One region of the Parazoarcus communis genome, then DNA from elsewhere that is predicted to be linked to it. Evidence: predicted binding sites of a transcription regulator. Region 1 holds the regulator's gene; each other region holds the start of a gene.

Region 1 (7,843 bases):
AGAAGGCATCTCCCGCGAAGGCGAGATCATCGACCTCGGCGTGACTTACAAGATCGTCGACAAGTCCGGCGCCTGGTATTCGTACAACGGCGACAAAATCGGCCAAGGCAAGGACAACTCACGCGAGTTTCTGCGCGCAAACCCGGCGCTGGCTCGTGAAATCGAGAACAAGGTTCGCGCAGCGGTCGGACTCGGCGAAATGGCCGCGCTCGGTGGCGCGGCACCCGTCGCTTCCGAAGCCTGATCTCCGCCCCGTCCGGACGCTGACCCCTGATGGGCGAGCCGAGTCTGCGCGAACGCGCGCTGCGCCATCTCGCCCGTCGGGATCACTCGCGGGTGGAGCTTGCGCGCAAGCTGTCTCCATATGGCAGCGCCGAGGAGATCGAAGCCGTACTGGTTCGCATGAGCGAACTCGAACTGCTCTCCGACACCCGTTTTGCCGAAGCGTGGGTTCGCAGCAAGGCTGCCCGGTTTGGCAGCCAGCGGCTGCGCCACGAGCTCGCGAGACGTGGCGTATCGAAGGACTTGATCGACGAGGCCATCGAGAGCGAATGTGTGGAATCCGAACTCGACCGGGCTCGTGCAGTGTGGCAGTCTAGATTTGGCCTCGCACCTGACGATCGCCGCGAATGGGCGCGCCAGGCGCGTTTCCTGCAAACCCGTGGTTTTTCCACTGACGTGATCTGCAAACTGTTGAAAGAAGCCCCCGATGAGTCTGCTTAAGGTCACCGGCCTGCAAAAGCGCTACAAGGCGCGCACAGTCGTCCATGACGTCTCGTTCGAGGTTGGCTCGGGCGAAGTGGTCGGCTTGCTGGGCCCCAATGGCGCAGGCAAGACAACCTGCTTCTACATGATCGTGGGCTTGGTGCGCGCCGACGGCGGCGAGATCACGCTCGACGACGCACGCCTGACCGATCTGCCGATCCACGCTCGCGCACGCCTGGGGCTGTCGTATCTGCCGCAGGAAATGAGCGTGTTCCGCAAGCTCACGGTCGCCGAGAACATTCGTGCAGTACTCGAGCTCCGCGGACTGCCGGTGGCGCAGATCGACGAACGCCTGGAAGAGTTGCTCGAAGAACTTGGCATTGCGCACCTGCGCGACAACACCGCCATCTCGCTGTCAGGCGGAGAACGCAGACGGTGCGAGATTGCACGTGCGCTTGCCACCGACCCGCGCCTCATCCTCCTGGACGAGCCTTTCGCAGGGGTCGACCCGATCGCCGTACTCGACATCCAGAAGATCATCCGCTTCCTGAAGGAGCGCAACATAGGCGTGCTGATCACCGACCACAACGTGCGCGAAACGCTCGGCATCTGTGACCGCGCAACCATCATTACCGACGGCCGCGTGCTTGCCAGCGGCAAGCCGCCCGAAATCATCGCCAACGAACAAGTGCGCCAGGTCTACCTCGGCGAGCACTTCCGTCTCTGATTCCGGCACGCCCCGACTGGCATCATGAAACCAACCCTTCAGCTCAAGCTCTCGCAGCACCTGACGCTCACCCCGCAGCTGCAGCAGTCCATCAAACTGCTGCAGCTCTCTACGCTCGAGCTCAACCAGGAAATCGAACGCTTTCTGCTGGAAAACCCGATGCTCGAGCGTGAGGACGGCGACGGCAGCGACTTCGCACCGTCCGCGGTCGGCAACGATGCGCAGCCCGCAACCGAGACCCCGCGCGAGACCAGCGCCGAGACCAACCAGGAAGCCGAGCCCCGCAACGAGAACGAATCGGCCGACTTTGACGAAGGCATGGACTGGTCGGGCACCGGCAGCGGCGCCAGCAGCAAGAGCGACGACGACGAGGACAGCGACTTCCAGGAATTCCAGGCCGCAGGCACCTCGCTGCGCGACTATCTCGATCAGCAGGTTGCCCTGTCCCCGCTGACGGACCGTGACCGCATGCTGGTGCGCTTCATCATCGAAGCGCTCGATAGCGACGGCTACCTGCACCAGGAGCTCGAGGACCTGCTCGAACTGCTCCCGCCCGAACTCGACTACGACCTCGACGACCTCGCGATTGCCCTGCGGCACGTGCAGCAGCTCGAACCGGCGGGCATTGGCGCACGCACCCCCCAGGAGTGCCTCGGCCTGCAGCTGCGCGCCATGCCGGCAGGCAGCTGCCGCGACCTGGCGCTGGTCATCGTCGAACAGCACCTCGAGCTGCTGGCCGAACGCAACTTTGCGAAGCTCAAGCGCCTCACCGGGTGCGACGACGACGCCCTGCGCGATGCCCAGGCGCTGGTGTGCCGGCTCGACCCGCATCCGGGGTCGCAGCATTCCAACGAAGAAACCCGCTACGTCCTGCCCGATGTCGTGGTGCGCAAGATCCGCAACCGGTGGACGGTGTCGCTCAACGCCGAAGCCATGCCGCGCCTGCGCATCAACCAGCTCTACGCCAGCCTGCTGCAGCAGAACCGGGGCCAGGGCGGCGGTCTGACCGGCCAGCTGCAGGAAGCACGCTGGCTGATCAAGAACGTACAACAGCGCTTTGATACCATTTTGCGTGTATCTCAGGCCATCGTTGACCAGCAGCGACAGTTCTTCGATCATGGCGAGGTGGCAATGCGTCCATTGACCCTCAGGGAGATCGCGGACCAGCTCGAGCTGCATGAATCAACCGTATCGCGCGTCACCACTCAGAAGTACATGGCGACGCCGCGCGGCGTATTCGAACTCAAGTATTTTTTTGGCAGTCACGTTGCCACCGACACCGGTGGTGCGGCTTCTTCCACAGCGATTCGTGCCTTGATTCGCCAGCTGGTGGACGCCGAAGACAGAAAGAAACCCCTGTCCGACGCAAAGATTGCCGATCTGTTGGGCCAGCAGGGTATCGTGGTCGCGCGGCGCACAATCGCCAAATACCGCGAATCACTCAATATCCCGCCGGTCAGTCTGCGTAAAACGCTTTGATACCAAGAGGAGTTAACATGAATCTCAACATCACCGGACACCACGTTGAAGTGACACCGGCCATCCGCGAGTACGTCTCCGGCAAGCTTGACCGCGTGATCCGTCACTTCGACAACGTTACCAGCGTGAACGTGATCCTTTCCGTTGAGAAACTCGACCAGAAGGCTGAAGTCACCGTGCACGTGCGCGGCAAGGACATTCACGTCGAAAGCGCCGACGCCGACCTCTACGCTGCCATCGATGCGATGACCGACAAGCTCGATCGCCAGGTGCTCAAGTACAAGCAGAAGAGCACCGATCACCACCACGACTCGCACAAGCACCAGACTCCCGAGGCGTGATTTTTCACCAGGCCTTTCGGACCCGGGTGAAGTTATAATCCGCCGCTCAATTTGGCGGTCCGGCTTTGCCCGGGCCTGAGAGACCTTTCAGCGTGGCGTCCGCTCCGGCGGCGTTGCGTGAGCCCCAAAGCGCATGAGCCTCATCTCCCAACTCCTGCCACTTTCGAACGTGGTTGCCGACCTCGACGCCAGCAGCAAGAAGCGCGTCTTCGAACAGGCCGGCCTGTTGTTCGAAAACAATCAGGGCATCGCCCGCAGCATGGTGTTCGACAGCCTGTTTGCGCGCGAACGCCTTGGATCGACCGGCCTCGGCCAGGGCATTGCCATTCCCCACGGCCGCATCAAGGGCCTGAAGGACGCAGCCGGCGCGTTTCTACGTCTCGAAGCCCCGGTGCAGTTCGATGCGCCCGATGGTCGTCCGGTGAACATGCTGTTTGTCCTGCTGGTACCCGAACAGGCCAACGAAACCCACCTTCAGCTGTTGTCGGAGCTGGCGCAGATGTTCAGCGATCGCAGCTTCCGCGAACAGCTGCAGGCCGCACCCGACGCACAGGCGCTACACACCCTGTTCAACGACTGGGGTACCGATGCGACAAACGAGCCTCTCGCAGCTGTATGAGGACAACCGCGAACGTCTGCAGCTGACCCATGTCAGCGGCAGTATCGACGCGGTTCTCTCTGTTGCCGAAGAGCGCATCTGGCCAGCCGACCTGATTGGCCACCTCAACCTGATTCACCCTACCCGCCTGCAGATCCTCGGCGCAGCCGAGCTGGCCTGGGCGCAGCGGCAGTCACGTGACAAGGTCGCGCACCACCTCAACGACATCCTGTCTGCACATCCGCCCGCCTTCATCCTGGCCGACGGCTGCGAAGTGCCCAACATCGTCCATGGCGTCTGTGCGGCGCACAACGTCGGGCTGTTCACCACACCGCAGCCGGCTGCCGGGGTCATCGACCAGTTGCGCCTATACCTGTCGCGGCAGCTCGCTGAAAAGGTGTCGCTGCACGGCGTGTTCATGGACGTGCTCGGACTCGGCGTGTTCATTACCGGCAACTCCGGCGCGGGCAAATCCGAGCTTGCGCTGGAGCTGATCTCGCGCGGTCACGGCCTGGTTGCCGACGATATCGTCGAATTCTCGCGGATCGCACCCAGCGTGCTCGAGGGCCGTTGCCCCGAACTGCTGCAGGACTTCATCGAGGTGCGCGGACTCGGCATTCTCAACATCCGCACCATCTTTGGCGAAACCGCCTGCCGCCGCAAGATGCGCCTGCGGCTGATCTGTCACCTCGAACGTCGCCAGCCCGGCCAGGACGACCCAAGCCGGCTGCCCATGCAGCGCGAGCATCAGAACATCCTCGGCGACGCGATTCCCCGTGTCACCCTGCCGGTTGCCGCCGGTCGCAACCTTGCGGTCCTGCTCGAGGCCGCGGTGCGCTCGACCATTCTGCAGCTGCGAGGAGTGGACTCCACCCAGGAGTTCATCGAGCGCCAGATCAAACTGCTCGAAGCCGACCAGCCGGACGGCACCGCCTCCGACCGCCCCGGCTAAGGGCAACCCCTCTTGCGCCGCGATGTTTTTTCGGGCACTGCGCTTGCCGCAGTGCCGCATCGACTGCTACCCTCAGCCCCTTTACCGCAGTGCCCTCGCACAAAGCCAAAGCCATGACCGCCGCAAGCCCGGATTATCTGGAACGTATCCTCAACGCCCAGGTGTACGACGTCGCCATCGAGACACCGCTGGATTTCGCCAGCAATCTCTCCGCCCGAATTCACAATCAAGTGTATTTCAAGCGCGAAGACATGCAGCCGGTGTTCAGCTTCAAGCTGCGCGGTGCGTACAACAAGATGGTCAAGCTGTCGCCGCAGGCCCTGCAGCGTGGGGTCATCTGTGCCTCGGCGGGCAATCATGCCCAGGGTGTGGCGCTGTCGGCGAACAAGCTCGGGGTCCGTGCGGTCATCGTCATGCCCAGCACCACGCCGCAGATCAAGATCGACGCGGTCAAGGCCAGGGGCGGTGAAGTCGTGCTGGTGGGCGAGTCCTACTCCGACGCCTACGCCCACGCGCTTGAACTGGAGAAGGCCGAGAAGCTTACCTTCGTCCATCCTTTCGACGATCCGGATGTAATCGCGGGCCAGGGCACCATCGGCATGGAAATCCTGCGAGCCCACCCGCAGCCCATCCATGCAGTGTTCTGCTGCGTGGGCGGCGGCGGCCTGATTTCCGGTGTCGCAGCCTACATCAAGCGTTTGCGCCCGGAGACCCGGATCATTGGTGTCGAAGCGGTCGACGCCGACGCAATGACGCGCTCGCTGGCCGCAGGCAGACGGGTCGCGCTCGATCAGGTGGGCATCTTTGCCGATGGCGCTGCCGTCAAGGAAGTGGGCCGCGAAACCTTCCGCCTGTGTCAGCAGTACGTCGACGAGATGATCCTGGTCGATAACGACGCGATCTGTGCCGCGATCAAGGACGTGTTCGAGGACACCCGCTCGATTCTCGAGCCCGCCGGCGCGCTTGCGGTTGCGGGCGCCAAGGAATACGCGCGCCGCAACAAGCTGCGCGACAAGCACCTGGTCGCGATCGCCTCCGGCGCCAACATGAACTTCGACCGTCTGCGCTTCGTGGCCGAACGTGCAGAGCTTGGCGAACAGCGCGAAGCAGTGCTCGCGGTCACCATTCCCGAACACGCAGGCTCCTTCCGCAAGTTCTGCAGCCTGCTCGGCAATCGCAACATCACCGAGTTCAACTACCGTTATGCGGACACCGAGAAGGCTCACATCTTTGTCGGCGTGACCGTACATAACCGCAACGAAGCCACGCGACTGGTGGAAATGCTGGCCCGTCACGATCTGCCGGCAGTCGACCTGACCGACGACGAACTGGCCAAGACCCACGTTCGCTACATGGTGGGCGGGCGCGCGCCGCAGGCAACGAACGAAGTGATCTACCGCTTCACCTTCCCCGAGCGCCCGGGCGCCCTGATCAACTTCCTTTCCAATCTGCGTTCGGACTGGAACATCAGCCTTTTTCACTATCGCAACCACGGCGCCGACTTTGGCCGGGTTCTTGTCGGCATGCAGGTTCCGCCGGAAGACAACGGCGCCTTCGATGCATTTCTCGAGCGTCTCGGTTACGAGTATGTCGACGAAACGGCGAATCCGGCCTACCGCATGTTCCTGTCATGAGCATGGCAGGATGGCAGGCGCCATCCTGCCCGCACGCCCTGCACCAGGCCGGCTGCTGTCACATTCCGGTGCTTGATAACTTAGTTCTTTTGTAATAGAAATGAGCTTGCCGGAGCCGATCCGGCGACATGCGCACCCCGCCGGCGTGGCGAAGGCGCGCCCCTGCAGCGCAGTGCCATCGAGGCGCGCGGCTGCAATGAGGATACCCGTGACTTCCCCGCTCCCTCTCCAACTTGCTCGCTGGCTTCTCGTGCTCCTCGGCGCCACCCTCGCTCAGGGCCTCGCCTCCGACGCGCACGCGCATCAAAGCCGTCTTGATCGCATCATCGACGAGAAGCGCGTCCGGGTCTGCATCTGGCCAGAGTATTTCGGGATGACATACCGGGATCCGGCGACCCACGAGCTACGGGGGATCGACATCGATCTCGCGCTTGAGCTTGGCCGGGAACTGAACGTCAGCGTCGAGTTCGTCGACAGCAGCTTTCCGCGCCTGACGAAGGACTTGCTCAACGATAACTGCGACGTCGCGATGTTTGGTGTCGGGATCACGGCCGAGCGTGCGGAAGAGCTTCGGTTCACCGCCCCTTACCTTGCGAGCGACATCTATGCGGTTGCCCCGCGCAGCAGCCGGCGAATCAATCAGTGGGACGACATTGATCAGCCAGGGGTTGTCGTGGCCGTCGCCAAAGGCACGATCCATGAACGGGTCATGATCGACAAGCTTCGCCACGCCAGGCTTGCGGTACTGGGATCGCCGCACGCGCGTGAGGAGGCCGTCGAATCCGGGCGTGCCGACGTGTTCATCACCGACTACCCGTTCGGCCATCGCATGGTCGACAGGTCAGACTGGGCGCGCCTGATTTCGCCCGGCACGCCCTACCACATCACCCCTTACGCATGGGCTGTCGCACCGGGTGACGCCCCGTGGTTCAACCGGCTCGAAACCTACCTCCGTGCGATAAAGCACGATGGCCGCCTGGTACGCGCCGCGCGGCGGCACGGGCTCGAGCCCATCGTCATCACCCGCTGAGCGCGGCCGCCAGATGAACGCACGACGCCGCAGGCGCCTCGCTGACTTCGGTTTCTTTGGCCTGTTGAGCGTCTGCGCACTTTTGGCCTGGGCCGGTTTCGAGTACCACTTTTCGCGTGTTCTGGAAGACGTACGCACTGCGCACGAACAGATTTCGCAGCGCGACACCCGCCACCTGAACGCGCACATCGGACATCTGATACGGAACGTCGATCTCAACCTGAGCTCGCTGGGAAGCGCCATTGTCGACGGTGAGCGATTACCTGAATGGACGAAGCAGCTCGACTCCGTGATCCGGCACATCCCCTACCTGCGCTCGCTCTCGGTGGTCGACGCAGACGGCAGGGTCATTGCGAGCACCACCCCCGAGAATCTGG
Region 2 (7,843 bases), 2.1 Mb from region 1:
CCCTGAGCTCTCGTACTTCACCCGTCCGTAACGCGCTGCACGCGCACTTGCTGGATCACGCAGCTGGCCACCCGAACGACGAGTTCATTGCCCATCTGATTGCCGGGTGGACGGTCGGCGAGGGCGTGCTGCCTGCAGATTTCGGACTTGGCGAGGTGCGCTTCGCTGCGCTCGTCGAGCGGCATTTTCCTGGCCTGGTCTGGCGTCCGAACAAGGCGCTGGGGCCGACGCCCGTGCTTCACCCGGAGTTTGATGATCTGCTCCATTTCGTTGCGGACCATGCTGCCGATGTCGTGGCGGGTGCCAGTGACATGGCCGTGGTCATGGCAACCGCGTGCATGGGGAGTGACCATCTCTGGCAGGATCTCGGTCTGCCCTCACGCCGGGATCTGTCGCAGCTCATCGCGCTCAATTTTCCCGCGCTCGCCGAGGCCAATAATCGCGACATGAAGTGGAAGAAGTTTCTCTACCGCGAGCTGTGCCAGCGTGAAGGCATCTATGTCTGCGCGTCACCGTCGTGCGAGGCGTGTGCCGACTATGCCAGCTGCTTCGGGCCCGAGGTGTGACTTCGCAGGCTTCCGCGCGCCGCGTGACGACGAATGTGCCGGATCCCGTTCATGACGAGGCACGCAATGTCCTGCGCGACCGGGCATGTGGCGCGATGCTGGGCCTTGCGATCGGTGATGCGCTCGGTGCGACCGTGGAGTTCATGACCCCACGCGAAATTGGCGCGCAGTACGGGGTGCATGACAGGATCTGCGGAGGCGGCTGGCTGCGTCTTGCGGCTGGCGATGTCACCGACGACACCACGATGACGCTTGCCCTGGCCGGGGCGTGGATCGAGACGCAAGGCATGCCTGATGCTGACGCCTGCGCCCGGGCGTTCGATGGCTGGATGCGCAGCAAGCCGGTCGATATCGGCAACACGGTGCGCCGAGGCATCGTGCGCTGGCGCCTGAGCGGCAGCACGGAGGCGCCGCTTTCCTCGGACGCCGGCAATGGGGCGACCATGCGTTGCCTGCCGGTTGCACTGGCCTGCTATGGCGCGGCGCCCGAACTCGTGTCCCGGGCGGCCCTGGTGCAGGCGCGCGTCACCCACAACAACCCTCTGACTGATGCGGCAACGCTGAGCGTGATCCAGATGGTTCAAACCGCGCTCGCCGGCTCGGGTACCGATGAGGTCGTTGCATGTGCGGACCGGCTGGTGTCGGCACATGCCGACTTCGACTACCGCGGCCGGCGTTGTGACAACCCCAGCGGCTACATCGTCGATACGATGCGGGCAGTATGCCAGGCGGTGGCCACCCAGGACGGCTTCAAGCCCGTGCTGGTCGATATCGTGAATCGTGGCGGCGACGCCGATACGACGGGTGCGATTGCCGGCATGGTGATGGGGGCGCTGTGTGGTGAGCGGACCTTGCCGGGGGAATGGCTGCGCGCACTCAGCCCGAGCGTGCGCGAGGCCTGCGTGCGTGATGCGTCTGCCCTGATCGAACTGTCACCCGCGTATCGCATCCAGTAGTCTCGGTCCGGCGCGGAGCCGGACCGCTGGCGCATGCGGTTTCAGGCGGCAGCGTGTCGCTTGCGCAGATGGGCGGCGAGTGCAGCGTCCATTGTCGACAGATGCAGGTCGAACCATTCGGGCAGGCTCTCCCGAACGTAGGCTCTGGCGACCATGAGCCTTCCTCCCTTCACGCTGCGGTTGAACGCGCGCAGTTCGGCAAGCACCCGTTGGTGCTCGCCAATGTGTTCTCCGGTGGCCGCAAAACGGCTGGAACGCATCAGCACATCCTCGGCAGCGAAATGCTCGCGGCTGTGATCGAGCAGTTCGTTGAACAGTGCCGGAAAGCTGGCATCGTCTGCGCTTGCCAGCCGGGTAACGAGGCCGACAAAGGCGCGATGTGTTGCATCCATCCCGGCATTGCCGAGCGCGTGTCTGGCCTCGTCCCATTCGCGCATTGTTACGCGGCCTCGATCAGGGGCATGTCGGCCAGTTCGCGCCAGTCGGCATCGACCACCTCCAGACCCAGGTGGGCACAGAAACGCTTTTCCTTGTCGTTCGCACCGGGAATCAGCGCCCAGCCTGCGGGCTCGCCGGCGCTGTAGATGAAATCCGCCAGCAGCATGCGGATGGTGTCGCGATTCAGACGTGCCCCAAGCACCAGGTAGCGCAGTCCCTTGCGCCTTTCCTTCAGATAGGGCGGGATGGCAAAGCCGCCCATGAGCTCGGTGATGTAATCGACGAAGTCGGCGTCCGATGCAATCCAGTTCGGCTCCGGCCACGGCGTGCCACAGGGTTTGAACAGGATGGGGGCAGCAGGGTCGATGCCGCTTTCGTCCCGTGCTGCGGTGTAGGCGGTGCCATCGTGGCTGAAGAGCTTGTAGCGCAGCCCGCCGGCGATGCGGGCGATGCCAACGATCAGCGTATGCGGGTGGCTTGCCCACGCCTGCTGGAGGCCGGTGTCACGATTTAGGTCGATGATATAGGGCAGGTTGAGTCCGTTGAGCCACTCGTGCAGGCCAGCGCGAGACCACTCGGTATCTGCATAGATGTTCTCGAGTGCGCGATTGACTGCATTGCGTCCGCGCTTGAGCTCGATGTTCATTGCTGCACGTGGAAACTCGTACATAAGCCGCGGCGCCATGGGCTGGCCGTTGTTGAGCGCGAGAATCAGTTCGTCGCTGGTGGCCGGAATCTTGGCACCGGTTTTGCCGTGGGTGACATCGGCAAGGGCGTCGGCGCCGATGAATGGAACCACTTCACCGGCTGCGAGGCCGGCGCGGATCTGGTCGAAGACGGTCGTCATGGGGCTTCCTTGTGGTTGCAGGGCGCGTACTTCGCGATTTCCTGCTTCGATCAGCAAGATCGATGCCACCGGAGTCCAGGGGAGCCGCCCTCGCGCTGCTGCGGTTCCGGGTGTCGATGGAGGCGAGGGCGCGCCCGATGCTGTCGCGCGCCCGACATGCCAATGTCCGACTTCCGACAAGGCGGCAGACTTCAGTATTCGATCGTGATTGCGGCGATACCGCCGATGACCAGGTATTCATTCTCGCCCTGCAGCAGTCCCGGCATGAGTCCGCTGAAGGCGAGGATCTTGGGCATGGGGGTGGCGCATGAAAAGACGCGATCGCCGAACTCGTCAGCGCGCTCGGCGTTGGCGGAGAAAGAGCTGAGGTTGTTCAGTTCGACCACGCGCCTGCCGTCATCGAGCGCATGCATCTCCCGCAGCGCCCTCGGGTCGGAACAGCCGCGGTAGAGCTGCAGGTGGGTACGCCCGTGAAGGCGTCGCGCGAGCTCGTACTGCGTCCACGAATAGAGCAGGTCCACCTGTGCTTCCAGTCCGGCGGTGGAGTACAGACCGGCGGAGACCTCCTGCTCGAAGCCGCTGCGCCCAGCGCTGTCCTCGGCGCCCAGCGGTCCGCGATGGTAGCGGGTGAGGAGGCCGAAGCGAGACTCCACCCAGGCTTTCAGGATCGCCCCCTCCCGGCCCTCCGAATCAAACAGCCAGCCCCTGAGCAGACGCAGGTAGTCCATCCTGCTGCGATCGAGGCGCACATTCTCCGACAGTCCGAGGGCGGGTGCATCGTCGAGCATGAAATGCGCGTTCATGTAGGTTCGGAACACGCAGGTGCGTTCCGGTGCGGAATCGAGCGTGTCGAGGCGGTCGAACAGCGGCTGGTGCAAGGGCAGGACGCCGTCGAGGCTGAGGGCGCACGGGGTGAGCTGGAAGGCGAAGCTGCCAAGGGCCTCCGTCGGCAGGTTGCAGCGGTTCAGCGAGCGTCTTGCCGTGGGCGGGACACTCAGGCGTGCAAGGCTTGCAGGAATTGCGACGTGAATGTTGTCGGCCCTACAAATTGTAGGGTCTTTGTCGCACGGAGAGGTTGGTTTGCTGCCTGACAATCTCGTTAAATCCTAAATAAAACAATATGTTGAGCGTGGAATTCAGAGCTGGCACGCCGATTGCAAATGAGTGCTCGTGGTTCAACGCAACACGATCGATTCACGAGTTCAGTTCCGACAAGGAGTAACGCACCATGGCAAAACTTCGTCAAGCCGCCATCTACGGTAAGGGTGGCATCGGCAAATCCACCACCACACAAAACCTCGTCGCCGCACTTGCCGAAGCCGGCAAGAAGGTGATGATCGTTGGCTGCGATCCCAAGGCCGACTCCACCCGTCTGATCCTGCACTCGAAGGCTCAGAACTCGGTCATGGAACTCGCCGCCGAAGCTGGCAGCGTGGAAGACCTGGAACTCGAGGATGTCATGTCCGTCGGTTTCGGCGATGTCAAGTGCGTCGAGTCCGGTGGTCCTGAGCCTGGCGTCGGTTGCGCCGGCCGCGGCGTGATCACCGCCATCAACTTCCTCGAAGAGGAAGGCGCATACGACGAAGATCTCGACTTCGTCTTCTACGACGTGCTGGGTGACGTGGTCTGCGGCGGCTTCGCCATGCCGATTCGCGAGAACAAGGCGCAGGAAATCTACATCGTCTGTTCCGGCGAAATGATGGCCATGTACGCCGCCAACAACATCGCCAAGGGCATCGTGAAGTATGCCAACTCGGGTGGCGTGCGTCTGGCCGGCCTGATCTGCAACAGCCGCAACACCGACCGTGAAGACGAACTGATCATGGCCTTGGCTGAGAAGCTCGGCACCCAGATGATCCACTTCGTACCCCGCGACAACGCAGTGCAGCACGCTGAAATCCGCCGCATGACCGTGATCGAGTACGACCCGACGCACAAGCAGGCAGATGAGTACCGTGCGCTGGCCCGCAAGATCGTCGATAACACCAAGTTCGTGATCCCGACCCCGATCACGATGGACGAGCTTGAAGAACTGCTGATGGAGTTCGGCATCATGGAAGTGGAAAACACCGCCATCATCGGCAAGACCGCCGCTGAACTGGCTGCTGACGCCGCTGCCGCTGCTGCTGCCTGACCGTTGTCCGGCAGGCAGATGTCTGCCTAACCGCCCGCCGGCACAACACCGCTTGTGTCGTCGGGTGTCGAGCAAACCTACCCACGCCGTGCACAGATTGGTGTCGTCGTGAACAGGAGAAGCAAGATGTCTACGCTCACCCGTGAAGAAACCGAGAGCCTGATCCAGGAAGTGCTCGAGGTCTATCCCGAGAAGGCCAAGAAGGATCGCGCAAAGCACCTCGCGATCAACGACCAGTCGGTCGAGCAGTCCAAGAAGTGCATTACCTCCAACCGCAAGTCGCTGCCCGGCGTGATGACCATCCGTGGCTGTGCCTACGCCGGTTCGCGTGGTGTGGTGTGGGGTCCGGTCAAGGACATGATCCACATCTCCCACGGCCCCGTCGGTTGCGGTCAGTACTCACGTGCCGGTCGTCGTAACTATTACGTCGGCACCACGGGCGTGAATACCTTTGCCGAGATGAACTTCACCTCCGACTTCCAGGAGAAGGACATCGTTTTCGGCGGCGACAAGAAGCTCGCCAAGATCATGAACGAGATCGAAAGCCTGTTCCCGCTGCACAAGGGCATCACCGTGCAGTCGGAGTGCCCGATCGGCCTCATCGGTGACGACATCGAAGCCGTCTCCAAGAAGGCCGCGAAGGAAATCAACAAGGTTGTCGTGCCGGTGCGTTGCGAAGGCTTCCGCGGCGTGTCGCAGTCGCTCGGTCACCACATCGCCAACGACGCGGTGCGTGACTGGGTGCTGTCGAACCGCGACGGTCAGCACTTCGAATCGACCCCGTACGACGTCACCATCATCGGCGATTACAACATCGGCGGCGACGCCTGGGCATCGCGCATCTTCCTCGAGGAGATGGGCCTGCGCGTGATCGCACAGTGGTCAGGTGACGGCACCATCGCTGAAATGGAAAACACCCCGAAGGCGAAGCTGAACCTGCTGCACTGCTACCGCTCGATGAACTACATCAGCCGTCACATGGAAGAGAAGTACGGGATTCCATGGATGGAGTACAACTTCTTTGGCCCGACCAAGATCGAAGAGTCGCTGCGTCGCATCGCAGCCTTCTTCGACGACTCGATCAAGGAAGGCGCCGAGCGCGTGATCGCCAAGTACAAGCCGATGATGGAAGCCGTCATCGCCAAGTACAAGCCGCGTCTGCAAGGCAAGCGCGTGATGCTCTACATCGGCGGTCTGCGTCCGCGTCACGTCATCGGCGCATACGAAGATCTGGGCATGGAAGTGGTCGGCACCGGCTACGAGTTCGGCCACAACGACGACTACGATCGCACGATTCAGGAAATGGGCAACGCCACGCTGCTGTACGACGACGTCACCGGCTTCGAGCTGGAGGAGTTCGTCAAGCGCATCAAGCCCGACCTGGTTGGCTCCGGCATCAAGGAAAAGTACATCTATCAGAAGATGGGCATTCCCTTCCGCCAGATGCACAGCTGGGACTACTCCGGCCCGTATCACGGCTTTGACGGCTTTGCCATCTTCGCCCGTGACATGGACATGACGCTGAACAACCCGTGCTGGGGCAAGCAAACCCCGCCGTGGAAGGCCGTCAAGCCCGCCGAAGAAGTGAAGGCCGCTGCGTAATAGCGCGCGAGTCTGCCGGGTACGACGTCGCGATCCGCCTGCGATTCAGGCCACCCACTTCGGGGGCCGGATGAATCGGGTCGCGATGCTTCTCCCGGTGCGCAAAGTGTTGATGCGCGGAGGCCACTCCGCGCAACCCAAAACCTTGTGCCTGACGTCCGCAGATTGGCGGCGCAGGCAAGGAGCCAGAAATGCAGACCGTTGACGATATCAAGCCCTGCTACCCCCTGTTCCGTGACGACGACTACAAGGCGTCGCTGAAGAACAAACAGGACCTGTTTGAAGAGCGCCACCCGGCGGACAAGGTTGAGGAAGTGTTCCAGTGGACCACCACCCAGGAATACCAGGACCTCAACTTCAAGCGCGAAGCGCTGACCATCAACCCAGCCAAGGCCTGCCAGCCGCTCGGCGCCGTGCTGTGCTCGCTCGGCTTCCACAAGACCCTGCCGTACGTGCATGGCTCGCAAGGCTGCGTGGCCTATTTTCGCACCTACTTCAACCGTCACTTCAAGGAGCCGATCTCGTGCGTCTCCGACTCGATGACGGAAGATGCTGCGGTGTTCGGTGGCCAGAAGAACATGTTCGACGGCCTGGAAAACGCCAAGGCGCTGTACAAGCCCGACATGATTGCCGTGTCGACCACGTGTATGGCCGAGGTCATCGGTGACGACCTCAACGCCTTCATCAACAACACCAAGAAGGCGGGTCACATCGAGCAGGACTACCCGGTTCCGTTCGCCCATACGCCGTCGTTTGTCGGTAGCCACACCACCGGCTGGGACAACATGTTCGAGGGTATCGCACGTTACTTCACCCTCAACAGCATGGAAGGCAAGGTTGCTGGCTCCAACGGCAAGCTCAACTTCGTGCCGGGCTTCGAGACCTACCTCGGCAACTACCGCGTCATCAAGCGCATGATGGGTGAGATGGGCGTCGATGCGACCCTGTTGTCCGACCCCACCGAAGTGCTCGATACCCCGTCCGACGGTGAGTTCCGCATGTACTCGGGCGGCACGACGATGGATGAAGTGAAGGACGCACCGAATGCGCACAACACCATCCTGCTGCAGCCGTGGCAACTCGAGAAGACGAAGAAGTTCGTCGAAAACACGTGGAACCACGACATCCCGAAGCTCAACATCCCGATGGGCATGGAGTGGACCGACGAGCTCCTGATGAAGGTGTCCGAGATCACAGGCAAGGAGATCCCGGAGTCGCTGGCCCTCGAGCGTGGCCGCCTGATGGACATGATGCAGGACAGCCATACCTGGCTGCACGGCAAGAAGTTCGCGCTGTACGG
Region 3 (7,843 bases), 1.4 Mb from region 1:
CCTGGAAGGCCATGCCGACGCATTTCTGCGGGCCGCCGACTTCGCGCCCGTCTACATATACATAACCCTTCGAGGGGGGCTTGAGGCCAGTGACCAGCTTCATCACCGTCGACTTGCCGCAGCCTGAGGGGCCGACCAGCGAGATGAACTCGTTCTCGCGGATCGACAGGCTGACATCCTCGATCGCAAACGGGCTTCCGGGCTGGTAGGCCAGGCTCACATCTTCAAAACGGACAAAATCCATGAACGCTCTGGCGGGCAACGAGGGGCGTCGCCCGCACACTCCTTGGGGCAGTGCTTACTTGATGGCGCGATCGGCTGCGGAGGGCAGGTAGGCGGCGGTGAACAGCGTGCTGGCGTCAGGCGTGGCAGGCAGGCCGAACGCCGTGGCTGCTTCAGCGACCGAACGCTTCATGCGCTCGGGATCGACTGCGCCGAGGCCGAGCGAGCGGCTTTCGGGCGTCACCACCACGGAGTCGAGCGCGAGCTTCAGGCGCTGGCTTTCAAGCGCAACGTTGATCAGGGGGTCGCGTTCCTTCACCGCCAGTACTGCAGTGTCGGGGCTGGCGACGGTTTCCTTCAGGGCCTTGTTGAAGGCGCGGACGAAACCTTCAACCGCCTTCGGTTGTTCGCTCAGCATCTTCGGGCTCGCGATCAGGGTGTTGCCGTAGAACTCGACACCGTTGTCGGGGTATTTCAGCGCAACGATCTGATCGGACGGCACGCCACGCGCCTGCAGGTTGAGGAGGCTGGTGAAATAGAAGCCGGTGATGCCGTCGACGTCGCCGCGCGCAAGCAGGGTTTCACGAATCGCAGGCTCGACCGTCTGCCATTTCACTGCATCGAGCGCCAGACCATTGGCCTTGGCGAAGGCCGGCCAGGCCTTGCGTCCGCCGTCGAAAATCGGTGCAGCCAGCGTCTTGCCGACGAGGTCCGCCGGCTTGGTGACGCCCGACTTCTTCAGCACAAAGACGGCGGCGGGCGTCGAGTTATAGACCATGTAGATGCCCTGGATCTTCGAGCCCGGGGTTTTCGCGTCGTATTCGACCAGCGCATTGAAATCGGCAAAGCCCATGTCGTAGGCGCCGGTCGCAACCCGCGTCACGGCACCGGCCGAGCCGTTGCCGGCGTCGATCTCGACATCCAGGCCTTCGGCGGCGAAGTAGCCCTTGCTCTTGGCAAGCAGGAAGGGCGCGGACGGGCCTTCGAAGCGCCAGTCGAGGGTGAACTTGACCTTCACCGGATCGGCGGCGTGGGTCTGTCCGAGCCCGAATGAACATGCCGCGACAAGCAGGGCGCCCAGAACGGTGCGGCGGGTGATTGGTGCGGAGAGGGCGTCAGACTTGAATTGAAACATGCGGTGCTCCTTTGAGTTGATGGAGCAAGCTTGGCAATTGCCGTGCCACGGCCAAATTGATGCAAAGGTGGCGATTTCGGGTGTTTCAAGTCCTGACTTGCACTGAAAGTGTGCGGTTGATTTTCTGCAAGCGGCCTAAGTGGATGAATGTGTGCGTATTTTGCGATGCACAATCGCTGTGCGTCCAGGCTTGAAAGAAGCCTTTGTGGTGCCTGTGCTTGATCTTTGAAGACTTAGAAATAGTCTTTATAAACAAATGGATGCAGATGTTGTTGCTATACGAAATCAGCAATAAGGGCTATTGAAGAAAAATCTCCGGACTCCTGTTAGCTTGAAAAAAAGCGCGGCCTCTTGCTGCGTTGAACAACACCATTTTTACGCTCAGGAGCCCTCGAACCATGCACAAGCTTTCCTCCCGCCTTTTCGCCACGACTGTCCTTGGCGCCTGTCTAGCAGCGCCCGTGACTGCTTCTGCGGCCAACTGGAGCGACACTTCGATCTCATATCGTTATGGCGAGCAGTTCAGGGAGCCCGCCATTTCGGACGATGTTTCGAAAGACATCGTTGGTTTCACCCATGTGAGTGGACACAACTACGGACAGAACTTCCTGAACGTGGATATCCTGATGTCCGACAGCAAGGACCCGGCAAAGGGCGGCGATACCGGCGCGCAGGAAATCTATGTTGTGTATGCCCACCAGCTCTACCTGGGCAAGGTCTTCGACAAGAACCTGTCTTTCGGGCCTGTGAAGGAAATCGCGCTGACGACCGGTCTCGACTGGAACTCCAAGGACACGGCATTTGCGCCGAAGGTGCGCAAGATTCTGGTTGGTCCGACGCTGAAGTTCGATATTCCCAAGGGCTTCTTCGATGTGAGCCTGCTGTACTACAAGGAGTGGAACAACAACGGCATCGTCGGCAAATCGGTTGAATTCGATCCGACCTACCGTATCGCGATGGCCTGGGGCATTCCCTTCAACGTCGGCTCGGTGCCTCTGTCCTTCGAAGGCTTCCTGAACTACACCGGCAAGAAGGGCAAGGACGGCTTCGGCGTGAAGACCGATCCCGAGACCTGGACTGACATGTTCATCATGGCCGACGTCGGCCAGATGCTGATGGGCAAGCCGCGCACCCTGCGCGCAGGCATTGGCTACGAGTACATCAACAACAAGTTCGGCTCCAAGGAAGGCAGCACGGGCTCCGAGACTTCCACGCCGATGATCAAGCTGCAGTGGCACTTCTGAGCTTGCTGATCGCGGTCTGAGTTTTGGGAAGGGCGGCATGGCCGCCCTTTTTTCGTTCACTGCCGTCTGCCTGCCCCGCTTTCTCATCCCGCTGTGCGGAATCTTTCTCGGGCATCGTTATTGCTTTTGGATGCAACGAATGCGCGTGGCAGACCCGCTTGCGCCATTCTTGTCAGGCGGATCGCATCAACACGCCTGTGTGAAGACATTCCTGTCCCAGGAGGATGTGTGCGGTGTTATGTACAGCAAGCCATATAAGAACCGGTGATCGTCGTCGTGCCGCAGACAGTGGCGAGCAGCCCTGGTGGGGTCGCTTGCCGGTGGAGTGGCGCGACGTGGTGGTGGTGCCCCTGTCCTTTGATCTGTTCCGCGAGGCCGAACTCGATGCCGAGCGGGTCTTCGGCTACGACCCTGACGGAGAAGCCTGCTACTACGCACACCGCTATGTATTGCGCGAACCGCGCTCGGATGACGGCGAAGAGTTCTATGCGGCAGCGGCTTACGCGGAGTCGGTCGCGGCCTGGCGTTTGCGCGACCAGCGCTGGCTGATCCACCGCACCGTGCAGCCCGGTCAGGACTGCGCCGGACAGTCCTTCTACAGCTTCAGCGAAAGCATGCCGCGCTGAGTTCCTGGAGCGACATGAATGTCCCGGGGTGCACGCTCAGGCGGGGACCCCAAGAATGACGTTCGACGCCTTGATGACTGCGGTGACGGGGACGCCGGGCCTGAGTCCAAGCTCTGCGGCTGCTTCCTTGGTCACGACCGATGCCACCTCGCTGCCGCCGGGAAGGCTGATGCTGACCTCGGCGTTGACGGTGCCGACCTCGACCGATTTGACCGTGCCGGTCAGGCTGTTGCGTGCTGACAGGCGGATGTCGCTGCCTTCGCTCATCAGCATGACCCAGGGGGCCTTCACCAGTGCGACGACGTCCTTGCCCGTCTTGAGCTCAAGGGCATTGAGGCTTTCCATGGTGACGACGGCGACGAGGGAGTCGTTTCCACCAATCGAGACTGCGACCTCTGCATTCACGATGCCGGTCTTGATTGCACTGATGGGGCCTTTGAAGATGTTGCGGGCACTGACTTTCATGTTGTTCTCCAGAGCGATCCTGTAATTGAAGGAAAAGAAACACGTTGTAGCTCGAGCTACATATAATTGTCAGGTAATCAACAAATGTCCCCGGGGTGCACTGTAGTTTCAAGGGTTATTCCTGTGCAACCATAGTAAATGCCGCCTGGCATGGTTTTGGCTTTATATAAATCGGAATACATAATGCCTTCACAGACGATGACAGCTACCCGTTTCCTCGCCCGCATGTCGCTCGAAACCGAGATCGGTGCAGCGCTATCCGATACGCGTATCCGATTGCTGGAAGAGATCGGGCACAAGGGCTCGATCAACCAGGCGGCGAAAGCGGTACCCCTGTCGTACAAGGCGGCCTGGGACGCGATCGACACCATGAACAATCTGGCGCCCGAGCCTCTGGTCGTTCGTGTCACCGGCGGACGACAGGGTGGAGGCACCCGCCTCACCGAATACGGCCAGAAGATGGTGGCGATGTATCGCGCGCTGGAAATCGAGTATCAGGCCGCGCTCGACCGCCTCACCGAACGGCTCAATGAGGCGGGTGGCTGTGACATTCGCGGTTTCCAGAAGCTGATGCACCGCATGAGCCTGAAGACCAGCGCGCGCAATCAGTTTTCTGGCGCGATCACCGGTTTGCGCGATGGCGGGGTGGATTACGAGGTACGCGTGCGTCTGGACGCCGATACCGAGATTGCCGCCGTCATCACCAAGGCCAGCGCCGAGAATCTCGGGCTGACGATCGGCAAGGAGGTCTTTGCCCTGGTGAAGTCGTCCTCGGTGATGTTGTCGGTCGATCAGACGATGCGGCTCACCGCGCGCAACCAACTGTGGGGCAAGGTCGCCGAAGTGCATGCAGGGCCGGTGAACAACGAGGTCACGCTGGTGCTGCCATCGGGTCGCAGTGTGACCTGCGTGGTGACCGGCGAGAGCTGCAAGGCATTGGGTATCGAGGTCGGCGTGCCGGTCTGTGCCTTTTTCAAATCATCCAGCGTCATTCTTGCGATCTACGACTGAGGCTGGCCTTTTCCGTCATCATCTACTGGAGTTGAATCATGAAGCCGCCCGTTTCCCGCCTTGTCATTGCGCTCAGTCTTGGTGTGTTCGCCGCTGGCGCGAACGCAGCAGAAGTTCAGGTCGCCGTTGCCGCCAACTTCACCGCGCCAATCAAGGAGATCGCACTGCAGTTCGAGAAGGATACGGGGCACCAGGTGCTGGCGGCGTTCGGCCCGACGGGGGGGCTCTACACACAGATCAGGAACGGCGCGCCTTTCGAGGTATTCTTCGCCGCCGACAGCAAGACGCCGGCGAAGCTGGAAGCCGAAGGCGGCATCGTGCCCGGGTCACGCTTCACCTATGCGGTCGGCAAGCTCGTGCTGTGGTCGTCTGATGGTGCTTACGTGGATGACAAGGGCGAGGTGCTGAGCAGGAATGCGTTCAAGCACCTGTCGATTGCCAATCCCAAGACGGCGCCCTATGGGTTTGCTGCAACTCAGGTACTGGACAAGCTCGGCCTGACGGCAGCGGTCGGGCCCAAGCTGGTCGAGGGCACCAACATCACTCAGGCCTACCAGTTCGTTTCCACCGGCAATGCCGAGCTTGGATTTGTCGCGATGTCGCAGGTGTCGAAGGATGGCAAGATCACGTCGGGTTCAGCCTGGGTGGTGCCCGCCGACATGTACGATCCGATCCGTCAGGACGCGGTGATCCTGAGCAAGGGCAAGGACAGCGAGGCAGCGAAGGCGCTGGTCGATTACCTCAAGGGGCCGAAGGCTGCGGCGGTGATCCGCGCCTACGGCTACGATCTGTAAGGAGGTCGGCGGGCATGTCACTCACTGCGCTCGATCTCTCGGCAATCTGGCTCACGCTGGAGCTGGCGGGCCTGACCACGGTGTTGCTGCTGCTGATCGGTACGCCAATCGCCTGGTGGCTGGCACGCACGCGTTCGTGGCTCAAGGGACCGATCGGGGCGGTGGTGGCATTGCCGCTGGTGTTGCCGCCGACGGTGATCGGCTTCTACCTGCTGGTGACCATGGGGCCGCACGGCCCGATTGGTCAGATGACGACCGCACTGGGGCTGGGCACGCTGCCCTTCACCTTTGCCGGCCTGGTCGTCGGTTCGGTGTTCTACTCCATGCCCTTCGTCATTCAACCCCTGCAGAACGCCTTTGAAGCGATTGGAGAGCGCCCGCTGGAAGTCGCCGCCACCTTGCGCGCCAGTCCGTGGGACACCTTCTTCTCGGTGGTGCTGCCGCTGGCGCGACCGGGCTTCGTCACCGCGTCGATTCTGGGGTTCGCACATACCGTGGGCGAGTTTGGCGTGGTGCTGATGATCGGCGGCAATATTCCAGGCAGCACGCGCACGGTGTCGGTGCAGATCTTCGATCACGTCGAGGCCATGGAGTACGCACAGGCGCACTGGCTCGCCGGCGGCATGGTCGTATTCTCCTTCTTCGTCCTGCTCGCGCTGTACACCAGTCGCCGCTTCAAGCCGGGGATGGGCACATGACGGCAGAAGGCATACAGGCCCGCTTTCGCCTCGACTACAGTGGCTTTTCACTCGACGTCGATCTGCAACTGCCGGGGCGCGGCGTTACCGCACTGTTCGGTCATTCGGGGTCGGGCAAGACCACCTGCCTGCGCTGCGTCGCCGGTCTTGAGCGCGCACCGCTGGGCCGGCTCATCGTCAATGGCGAGCACTGGCAGGATGCCGACGCCGGGATCTTCGTGCCGACGCACGAGCGTGCGATCGGTTATGTCTTTCAGGAGGCCAGCCTGTTTCCGCATCTCTCGGTGCGGCGCAATCTCGAGTTCGGCATGAAGCGGGTCGCCGCAGCAACCCGGCGCGTGGCCTGGGACCAGGCCGTCGAACTGCTGGGGATCGGCCATCTGCTGGACCGCATGCCGGAGCGCCTGTCGGGCGGTGAGCGGCAGAGAGTGGGCATGGCGCGGGCGCTGCTGACCAGCCCGCGACTGTTGCTGATGGACGAGCCGCTGGCCGCGCTGGATCTCAAACGCAAGCAGGAGATCCTGCCCTACCTCGAGCGCCTGCACGACGAGCTCGACATCCCGGTGCTCTACGTCAGCCACTCGCCCGACGAGGTGGCGCGGCTGGCGGATCATGTGATCCTGCTTGATCAGGGGAAAGTGGTTGCTCAGGGCGGGCTGGTGGAGACGCTGGCCCGCCTGGACCTGCCGACGGCGTTTACCGAGGATGCAGGTGTCGTCATCGAGTCGGTCATCGCCGAGCATGATGAACGCTACCACCTGACGCGGCTCGATTTTGCGGGCGGCAGCGTACTGGTCGCGCGGCGCCCGGAGGCCGTCGGCCACCGTCTGCGTTTCCGTGTGCATGCGCGCGACGTCAGCCTTGCCGAGACGCGCAACGATAACAGCAGCATTACCAACCTGCTGCAGGCCATCGTGCAGGAGGTGGTCGTAGCCGATACCCCTGCGCATGTGCTGGTCCGGCTCGATGCGGGCGGCACCCCGCTGATCGCGCGCATCACCCGGCGCTCGTGCGACCAGCTCGGCATCGTGGCCAATCGACGAATGTGGGCGCAGATCAAGACGGTGGCCCTGCTGGGGTGATCCAGCACCCGGCGTGCGGGCTTCTCAGCCCCGCAGCAGCAGTGTCGGAATGGTGGCGGTGCGCAACAGGTCGGTGGTCTTGCTGCCAAACAGCAGGCTGCGCAGCGGCGAGTGGGCGTAGGCGCCCATGATCAGCAGATCGATGCCCTGTGCCTTCACCGTTTTCTCGATGACCTGCTCCGCGTCGCCGGGAATCAGTGAGGCAGGGGCCTCGAAGCCTGCCGCCTCGAGCGTGTTCTTCGCCCACTCCAGCTGCTTGGGCGCGCTCTGGCTTTCCTTGCCCGACATCAGCAGATGGATGGGCAGGCCACGGAACAGCGGGCTGTTTGCCACCATCTCGACGCCGCGACGGGTGACGATGCCGCCGTCAAAGGCGATCAGGATCCGGCGCGGTTCGCTGAAACCCTCGGTCACGGTCAGCGCCGGCTTGTGCAGGGCACGTACCACGCGCTCGACGTTGCTGCCGATGCTCTGGCTGCTGGTCTCGGCCGAGGCGCCGCGACGACCGAAGACGAACATGCGCACGCCGTCTTCCTGTTCGGCCAGGGTGTCGTCGAGCGCACCGT
Region 4 (7,843 bases), 470 kb from region 1:
GTGTCAATCGAGCCGGCAGACCTGCTGCGCAACAGGCCGCTGCCGTCGCTGAAAGTTCGCTACCGCTATACGGTGGACGCCGAGGGCTTCGTCGGATCCCGCTATGACCTCCATCAGGGGGTGGGATACCACAGGACCCTGGCGGCGGTGTTGCGGGAGATGGATATCGGTCAGTCGGTCACGGCCTGGATCGATCCGGCCGATCCGGGCAAGGTCGTGCTTGTACGCTCGCTCAACTGGACGCTGCTTGCGATGGCCTTGCCCTTTGTCGCGATTGCGCTGCTCGGCGGTTTTCTGTTGCTCGGTGGCATGGTGGCCTGGAATCAGGCGCGGCCGCTGGGTAGCCTCGGGGGCAGTTCGGCGCCGGACGCCAAGCCCCGCCGCGCCCGGTCGCCCAGGACGTAGGCGTCAGACGAAACGCGCGACGAAGCAGGGCTGGGCCGGATTGGCGCCGGCTGGCAGCGCGAGCCGGATGCGACGTCCACTGCCCGGCACCATGTCGAGTGCACCGCCAACGGCATCTTCCATGTGCGTGCAGGTGGCGGTGAAGTTGCCGTCGGGCTGCACGAATTCCAGCGTATCGCCGACGCCGAAGCGGTTTTTCACCTCGACCTCGGCCAGCCCGCGCGCGCTATCGAAACCGACCACTTCGCCAACCAGCAGGCTGCGTCCCGATTCCGAATGACCCCGCAGGTAGTTCTGGTGTTCGGGTGTGTGGTGGCGCTGATAGAAGCCGTCCGTGTAGCCGCGGTTGGCGAGGCCTTCGAGTTCTCCGAGCAGCTTCAGGTCGAAGGGGCGCCCGGCAATCGCGTCGTCAATCGCGCGTCGGTAGCCCTGACTGGTGCGCGCAACGTAGTAGGGGCTCTTGGTGCGGCCTTCGATCTTGAGCGAGTCGACGCCGATGTCCACCAGTCGCTGTACATGCTCGATGGCGCGCAGGTCGCGCGAGTTCATGATGTAAGTGCCGTGCTCGTCTTCTTCGATCGGCATCAGCTCGCCCGGGCGGGAGCCCTCTTCCAGCAGCCATGTCCGGTTTGCCTCGGCGTGCCGCGGTCCGCCGCCGAGTGCCGTGCCCACGGTGCCGAAATCACGCGGATTGCCCAGTGCAGGGGCGTTGTTGCAGGTCTGAATGTCACCGCTTGCGGTCTCGGTGCCCGCGTGCACCTTGTAGTCCCAGCGGCAGGAGTTGGTGCAGCTGCCCTGGTTGGGGTCGCGATGGTTGAAATAGCCCGACAGCAGGCAGCGGCCGGAGTAGGCGATGCACAGCGCGCCGTGCACAAAGACTTCGAGTTCCATGTCGGGGCAGGCATCGCGAATCTCGGCGACTTCGTCCAGCGACAGTTCGCGTGACAGGATGATGCGCTTCACCCCCATCGACTGCCAGAAACGCACGCTCGCGTAGTTGGTCGTATTGGCCTGTACCGAAAGGTGGATTGCCATGTCCGGCCAGCGCTCGCGCACCATCATCATCAGGCCGGGGTCGGCCATGATCAGCGCGTCCGGCTTCATGTCGATCACGGGCGCGATGTCGCGTTCGAAGGTGCGAACCTTGGCGTTGTGCGGATAGATGTTGGCGACCAGGTAGAAGCCCTTGCCCGCTGCGTGCGCTTCATCAATGCCGGCCGCGAGTGCGTCGAGCTTGTCGAAGCTGTTGTTGCGCACCCGCAGCGAGTAGCGCGGCTGGCCGGCATACACCGCATCGGCGCCATAGGCGAAGGCGGTACGCATCATGTCGAGGGAGCCCGCAGGCGCAAGCAGTTCGGTGGGGCGGCGGGAGGCGGTCATGGCTGGAGGCGCAGGGCAAAGCGGCATTTTACGCATCGACTCTCGGTGGCGCACCCCCGCGGGAGATTTGCTGTTGCGGATGCACCGTAATCGGGCCGTCTGGGTGCGGAATGCACGATTAAGGTGCAGTGCATGTTCCTGTTTTGGGGCGCATGCACCGCCGTGTCTGGAGGTGCTGCACTGGAACGGTGCTTGCTTTCGATCCGCAATTCCGTTCGGAGGGATCATGGAAGCTTTCAAATCAAGCAGCGATGTCCTGTTCATCCTGCTGGGCGCCATCATGGTGTTGGCGATGCATGCAGGGTTTGCCTTTCTTGAGGTGGGCACGGTGCGCAAGAAGAATCAGGTCAACGCCCTGGTAAAAATCCTGACTGACTTTGCCGTATCGACCCTGGCCTATTTCCTGATTGGCTATGGCATCGCATACGGAGTCCATTTCTTTACCGGCGCCGAAACCCTGCTGGAGAAAAGCGGATTCGAGCTTACCCGTTTCTTCTTTCTGCTGACCTTTGCCGCAGCGATTCCCGCGATCATCTCTGGCGGTATCGCGGAGCGCGCGAAGTTCTATCCTCAGCTCGCGGCCACCTTCCTGATCGTCGGTTTCATCTACCCCTTCTTCGAAGGTGTTGCGTGGAACCAGGCGTACGGTGTGCAGGCGTGGCTCTCCGCGACGTTCGGTGCGGAGTTTCACGACTTCGCTGGCTCGGTCGTAGTGCACGCGATGGGTGGGTGGATCGCGCTTCCGGCGGTTCTGCTGCTGGGCGCGCGTCATGGCCGCTACTCCCGTACTGGCGCCATCTCTGCGCATCCGCCGTCGTCCATCCCTTTTCTGGCGCTGGGTGCCTGGATTCTGATCGTGGGCTGGTTCGGCTTCAACGTGATGTCTGCACAGACGCTGGAGAAGATCACTGGCTTGGTCGCGATCAATTCACTGATGGCGATGGTCGGCGGCACGCTGGCTGCACTGGTGCTGGGCAGGAATGACCCTGGTTTCGTGCACAACGGGCCGCTGGCAGGACTGGTTGCGGTCTGCGCAGGCTCCGATCTCATGCACCCGCTTGGTGCGCTGGTGGTCGGTGGGGTGGCCGGCGCCCTGTTCGTCGTGATGTTCACGCTCACCCAGAACCGCTGGAAGATCGACGACGTGCTCGGTGTGTGGCCGCTTCATGGTTTGTGCGGCACCTGGGGCGGGCTCGCCGCGGGCATTTTTGGCAGCACGGCGCTCGGAGGGCTCGGTGGCGTGTCTTTCATGTCGCAGTTGGTGATGACGGTATTCGCCATTGCGGTTGCCGTCGGCGGGGGCGTTCTGGTGTACGGCGTGCTCAAGCTCACGCTCGGGTTGCGCCTGGATCAGGAAGACGAATACATGGGGGCTGACCTCGCGATCCACCGCATCACTGCGACGGCGGAGCGCGAGTCGAACTGGTAAGGGCAGGGGTGGCGGGCCGGAATCGATGGCGCGGAGCAGGTTTCGTGGCACCCCGGTGCGCCGCGTCACGAACCATGTCATGAAGACAGGGCGCGGTGTTTGCCGCAGAATTGCGCCCTGTCTCACCATTCGGGCGCAGGGCGCCTCTGCTCATGATCATCCCATTTCAGGCCTTGGTCTGCCCGCTCGACGGCGCGCGTCTGCACTGCAACGGTTCCGCCTGGCGTTGCGCTGCCGGGCACACGTTCGACGTTGCCAGCCAGGGCTATACGCACTTGTTGCCGGTACAGCAGAAGCGCTCGCGCGATCCTGGCGACAGCAAGGAGATGGTGGCCGCGCGGCGACGCTTTCTCAATGCCGGGCCCTATCAGCCCATCGCTGCAGCGGTGGGGCGGATGGCGCTGGCGGGCGTGGAGGCCAAGGCAGCGCTCAGCTGCCTTGATGCCGGCTGTGGCGAAGGTTACTACCTGCGCCAGTTGGCGGCTGCATGCGGCGAAGGGCAGACGCTGGAACTGCTCGGGCTGGATATCTCCAAGTGGGCGGTGCTGTCGGCCGCAAAGCAGGACAAACGGCCCAACTGGGTGGTGGGCAGCAATGCCAACCTTCCGGTGTTCTCGGGCACGCTGGACCGGGTGCTGTGCATGTTCGGTTTTCCGGTCTACCCGGAGTTCGCACGTGTGCTCAAGCCGTCGGGCGTGCTGCTGCAGGTCGATTCGGGGCCGGACCATCTGCGGGAATTGCGCGAGATCATCTATCCGACGCTCAAACCCGAGCGCTCGGGCGAAATGCCGACGCCTGAAGGCTTTGTCAGGCAGTCCTCCGAGACCGTCCGCTACCGGCTGGATCTCTCGGGTAGCGAACAGATCGGCGATCTGCTGGCGATGACGCCGCACCTGTATCGCGCGAGCGCCGAAGGGCGTGCAAAGGCTGCCGCACTGACAGCGCTCCCGGTCACGGTGGATGTGCGTCTCAACGCCTTCCTGCGCCAGCCCGCTTTGGCCTAGGCTGGCCTAGGGCTGCTGCACTGCCTTGGCCTGAAACGGTGATGCCTCGTGCCACTGCATTGCGCCGTGCTCGAATTCATAGTCGGCGATGCGCGTCAGTGCGCCACCGATGTCGGCCGACCGGTATGCGAACAGGCTGATGCGCTCGATGCGCAGATCGAGATGCGCGCATGCGGCGAAGCGGCAGAGCCGTTCATGAACATCCGTGGTGGGCCAGGCGCCTGCGTAAAGGCCCACCGTTACGTGCGGGGTATAGCTGCCGTCGGGGTGATCGAACTCGTCGCTTGCGAGGCCGGTGCGCAGGCGGGCAATGTGCGCGCCTGCGTCGTCGACTTCAAGGTAGGGCGCGGAGGTGAAACTGCTCAATGACCCGATCCGGATTTCGAAAGGGCGGGGACGTACGCGTTGCAGCCCTGCGATTTGCCTGTGCAGAGCTTCGGCGCCAAAGTCGTCCGCGTGGCAGGGGGCGTTGCTGGGGAAACCGCACAGGCTCAGCGTGATGTGCGGCTGACGGGCGTAGTCGTCAAGGAGAAGCCCGCTCAGGTGGTGCTGAGCGGCGAGCACACGCCGGCGCACCGGCGCCGTATCCACATCGAGCGCCCACAGGAGATAGCGTGGCCGGCCAAGGTGCCACTCGTGGAAATCACGCCTGACATTGCGGATGGTGTGGCTGGCGCCTGCAAAGGCCGGGGTGTTCACTGCGTGTGTTGCGGCAATACGTGATGCCCGCAGTGCACGTCCTTCCTCACTGCTTGCAGGCGACGAGCCAGTCGACGACGCCCTGGCCGGCCGCCCGGCCGCTGGCGAAGCAGGCTGTCAGCAGATAACCACCGGTGGGCGCCTCCCAGTCGAGCATTTCGCCGGCGCAGAACACGCCGGGGATGGCTTTCAGCATCAGGCCAGCGGCCGTGTCCTCGAAGCGGACGCCGCCCGCGGTACTGATGGCTTCATCGATGGGGCGGGTTGCCCTGAGGCGCAGCGGCAGCGCCTTGATGCCGGCGGCGAGCCGAACCGGGTCGGCGAAGGCTGCGGCGGGCAGGCATTCGCGCAGCAGGCCGGCCTTGACGCCCTTGATCCCCGCCTGCCCTTGCAGATGGCTGGCCAGCGAGCGGCTGCCGCGCGGGCGGGACAGATCGGTGCTCAGCCGTGCCAGGCTGCGGCCGGGTGCGAGGTCGAGGTGCAACGTGGCCTCGCCCTGTGCGGCAAGCGTGTCGCGCAGCGGCGCAGACAAGGCGTAGATCAGCCCGCCTTCGATGCCGGTTGCACTGATCATGCACTCGCCACTGTGGGAGTGGGTCCGCCCCTGCGGGTCGGTGCACTGCGCCGCGAGCGACTTCACCGGCGCTCCGCCGAAGCGTTCGAGGAAGTGCGCGCTCCAGCCCGGAGTGAGCCCGTCGCCGCAGGAGACATCGAATCCGCAGTTGGCAGGGCGCAGGTCGGCGACGCCGATGCCTTGTGTGCGCAGGGTGGCAACCCAGGCGCCGTCCGAGCCCAGCTTCGCCCAGCTTCCGCCCCCGAGTGCGAGCACGACCGCGCTGGCTGACACGCTGCGCTCGCCGTCCGGTGTGGCGAATCGCAAGACCTGCGCTGAAGCGTCCGGGGACGGCCCCCAGCCGAGCCAGCGATGCCGTACGGCAAACTTCACTCCGTTCGTGCGCAGTCTCGCCAGCCAGGCCCGTAGCAGGGGGGCTGCCTTCATTTCCGTGGGAAACACCCGCCCTGAGCTGCCGACGAAGGTGTCGACGCCGAGGGCGGCGGCCCAGTCGCGAAGCGCACTCGGGCCAAAGGCATCGATCATCGGTGCCAGTTCGGCCGAACGCACGCCGTATCGCGACAGAAAGTGGGTGCTGTCTTCGCTGTGTGTGAGGTTGAGTCCGCCGCGTCCGGCCAGCAGAAACTTGCGCCCCACCGACGGCATCGCATCGAAGACGGTGACGGCGATGCCGTGCGAGGCGAGCACCTCGGCCGCCATCAGTCCGGCCGGCCCGCCACCAATGACGGCGACGAGCGCTTCAGCCCTGATCATGTCAGGTCTGGTCCGACGGGAAGCGGCGGCGGAAGCCGTCAGGTACGGGGGAAATCCTGCGCGCGGTGTAGTCGAAGAACACGATGCCGGTCTTGCCGCGGGCAACCTCCCGCCCCGAGGCAAGGTCGGTCATGCGCCACTGCAGATCACAGCCGTACTTGCTGAAATCGGCCGCGCCCATGGACACCACCATCGTTTCCCCATGGAACGCTTCGGATTTGTACTGCAGCGCCGCGTCGGCAACGATGATGCCCAGCCCTTCGACGCTCAGTTCGGTGTAGTCCATCGACTTCAGGTAACGCACCCGCGCTTCGCTGACGACGGTGAGCAGCAGGGCGTTGTCGAGGTGGCCGCCATAGTTCATGTGACTCAGGTAGAGCTGAATCTCGCAGGAAAAGGGCAGCGTGTCCGGGAGGTCGATCTGAATGCGGGGCATGTCGTATTCGCTCCGCAGAAGGCGGGCGCAGAAATTGGCGGTCGTCGACAGTAGCGCCCGCGGTGCAGCAATTCAAGCCCGGCAGGGGAGGGCGCGGGCTTCGGTGTGCGGCCCGACGGTTGCTGAGTGGCGCCGTCGGGCCGTGGAAACGCTCAGGCCTGCGGCGGAATGCGCAGCATCTGACCCGGGTAGATCTTGTCGGGGTGGCCGAGCATCGGCTTGTTGGCCTCGAAGATCACCATGTACTTGTTTGCATTGCCGTAGTAGGTCTTGGCGATGCCGGACAGGGTGTCACCGCGCACCACCGTATGGAAGCGGCCCTCGGGTTCGGGATTGAGCACGGTGAGCTTGTCTTCGACTTCGGCGACGCCCGAAACGTTTCCTGCGGCCAGCAGGATGCGCTCCTTGCTTGCCTGGTCTGGCGTCGTGCCACTGACCGTCACCGTGGCGGTCGCGCCGTTGAAGCTGATGGCAATCTCGGGCGTGAGCAGCTTGAGCGTGTCGATGTAGTGGCTGATGGCCTCGGCTGCCTTGGTGTTGGCAAGCGCGTTGGCTTCAGGACTGGGGGCGGCCGCTGCGGCTTCCTGGGCGGCCTTGGCCTCGCCGGTACCGAAGAGCTTTTCCCCTGCATCCTTGATAAAGCTGAACAAACCCATGCCAATCTCCTTGTAGTGAATGAAATGCAAACCCACATGAAGCTGTCTGCCTCATGTGTGTCGGGTAAATATTCTCACAAATCATTATTTCGGACTGTGCATTCTTCGACTGTTGCAGTGCGCAAATCAAATCGCAAGCTGATCCGTATCGGTTAGACTTGCGCGCGGATTGCCAAACAACACAATGACTTGAGCGGGAGTAAAGCATGTTTGATCAGGAAGACGGTGAGCTGAACGTTGTCATGGGGGTGCTTTTCGGCATCATCGCGCTGGTGATCGCCTTTGTGATCGGCCTTGGCGTGCATTCGATGAGCCGCAGCGGGGCTGCGCCGACGACTGTCGAGGCGCTTGAGGGCGGCATGGAAGTGATCTATGCCGAGGTCGAGGAAGTCGGCGAGCCCATGCTCAAGGTCTATTTCGAGTCAGGCGCAACCGATCTGCCTGCCGATGCCGTGGAGGCCCTGGCCCCCGTGCTGGCTGAACTCGAGGCGCGTGCCGATGCACTGG

Evidence for each region. Region 1 encodes sigma-54, which starts transcription at its own class of promoters, with help from an activator protein. Its sites were predicted from a motif close to TGGCACGCTTNCTGCTNA; they were not measured.
Region 2: nifH (nitrogenase iron protein) is a predicted target of sigma-54. The motif match lies at 3,951-3,968, and genes of this name have one in related genera.
Region 3: CEW83_RS13580 (TOBE domain-containing protein) is a predicted target of sigma-54. The motif match lies at 3,839-3,856, and genes of this name have one in related genera.
Region 4: CEW83_RS17995 (ammonium transporter) is a predicted target of sigma-54. The motif match lies at 1,967-1,984, and genes of this name have one in related genera.

What each region holds. Positions count from the first base shown of each region.
Region 1 is NZ_CP022187.1:4,404,756-4,412,598, reverse strand. Features, by position in the region: gene recA (recombinase RecA) at 1-244, shown strand, start outside; gene recX (recombination regulator RecX) at 274-723, shown strand; gene lptB (LPS export ABC transporter ATP-binding protein) at 710-1,432, shown strand; gene CEW83_RS20200 (RNA polymerase factor sigma-54) at 1,457-2,911, shown strand; gene hpf (ribosome hibernation-promoting factor, HPF/YfiA family) at 2,929-3,252, shown strand; gene ptsN (PTS IIA-like nitrogen regulatory protein PtsN) at 3,386-3,871, shown strand; gene hprK (HPr(Ser) kinase/phosphatase) at 3,840-4,802, shown strand; gene ilvA (threonine ammonia-lyase, biosynthetic) at 4,916-6,436, shown strand; gene CEW83_RS20175 (substrate-binding periplasmic protein) at 6,645-7,466, shown strand; gene CEW83_RS20170 (diguanylate cyclase) at 7,480-7,843, shown strand, end outside.
Region 2 is NZ_CP022187.1:2,307,989-2,315,831, reverse strand. Features, by position in the region: gene CEW83_RS10510 (nitrogen fixation protein NifQ) at 1-566, shown strand, start outside; gene draG (ADP-ribosyl-[dinitrogen reductase] hydrolase) at 590-1,522, shown strand; gene CEW83_RS10500 (bacteriohemerythrin) at 1,564-1,959, opposite strand; gene CEW83_RS10495 (SIR2 family protein) at 1,962-2,807, opposite strand; gene CEW83_RS10490 (NAD(+)--dinitrogen-reductase ADP-D-ribosyltransferase) at 2,999-3,901, opposite strand; gene nifH (nitrogenase iron protein) at 4,036-4,941, shown strand; gene nifD (nitrogenase molybdenum-iron protein alpha chain) at 5,068-6,543, shown strand; gene nifK (nitrogenase molybdenum-iron protein subunit beta) at 6,735-7,843, shown strand, end outside.
Region 3 is NZ_CP022187.1:2,962,796-2,970,638, reverse strand. Features, by position in the region: gene CEW83_RS13605 (ABC transporter ATP-binding protein) at 1-244, opposite strand, end outside; gene CEW83_RS13600 (ABC transporter substrate-binding protein) at 299-1,357, opposite strand; gene CEW83_RS13595 (hypothetical protein) at 1,756-2,601, shown strand; gene CEW83_RS13590 (hypothetical protein) at 2,916-3,227, shown strand; gene CEW83_RS13585 (TOBE domain-containing protein) at 3,264-3,692, opposite strand; gene CEW83_RS13580 (TOBE domain-containing protein) at 3,876-4,703, shown strand; gene modA (molybdate ABC transporter substrate-binding protein) at 4,742-5,497, shown strand; gene modB (molybdate ABC transporter permease subunit) at 5,512-6,195, shown strand; gene modC (molybdenum ABC transporter ATP-binding protein) at 6,192-7,277, shown strand; gene CEW83_RS13560 (universal stress protein) at 7,302-7,843, opposite strand, start outside.
Region 4 is NZ_CP022187.1:3,937,424-3,945,266, forward strand. Features, by position in the region: gene CEW83_RS17985 (DUF3592 domain-containing protein) at 1-405, shown strand, start outside; gene yegQ (tRNA 5-hydroxyuridine modification protein YegQ) at 409-1,785, opposite strand; gene CEW83_RS17995 (ammonium transporter) at 2,012-3,214, shown strand; gene CEW83_RS18000 (putative RNA methyltransferase) at 3,367-4,218, shown strand; gene CEW83_RS18005 (2'-5' RNA ligase family protein) at 4,225-4,917, opposite strand; gene CEW83_RS18010 (TIGR03862 family flavoprotein) at 4,964-6,244, opposite strand; gene CEW83_RS18015 (acyl-CoA thioesterase) at 6,246-6,680, opposite strand; gene lysM (peptidoglycan-binding protein LysM) at 6,833-7,336, opposite strand; gene CEW83_RS18025 (OmpA family protein) at 7,543-7,843, shown strand, end outside.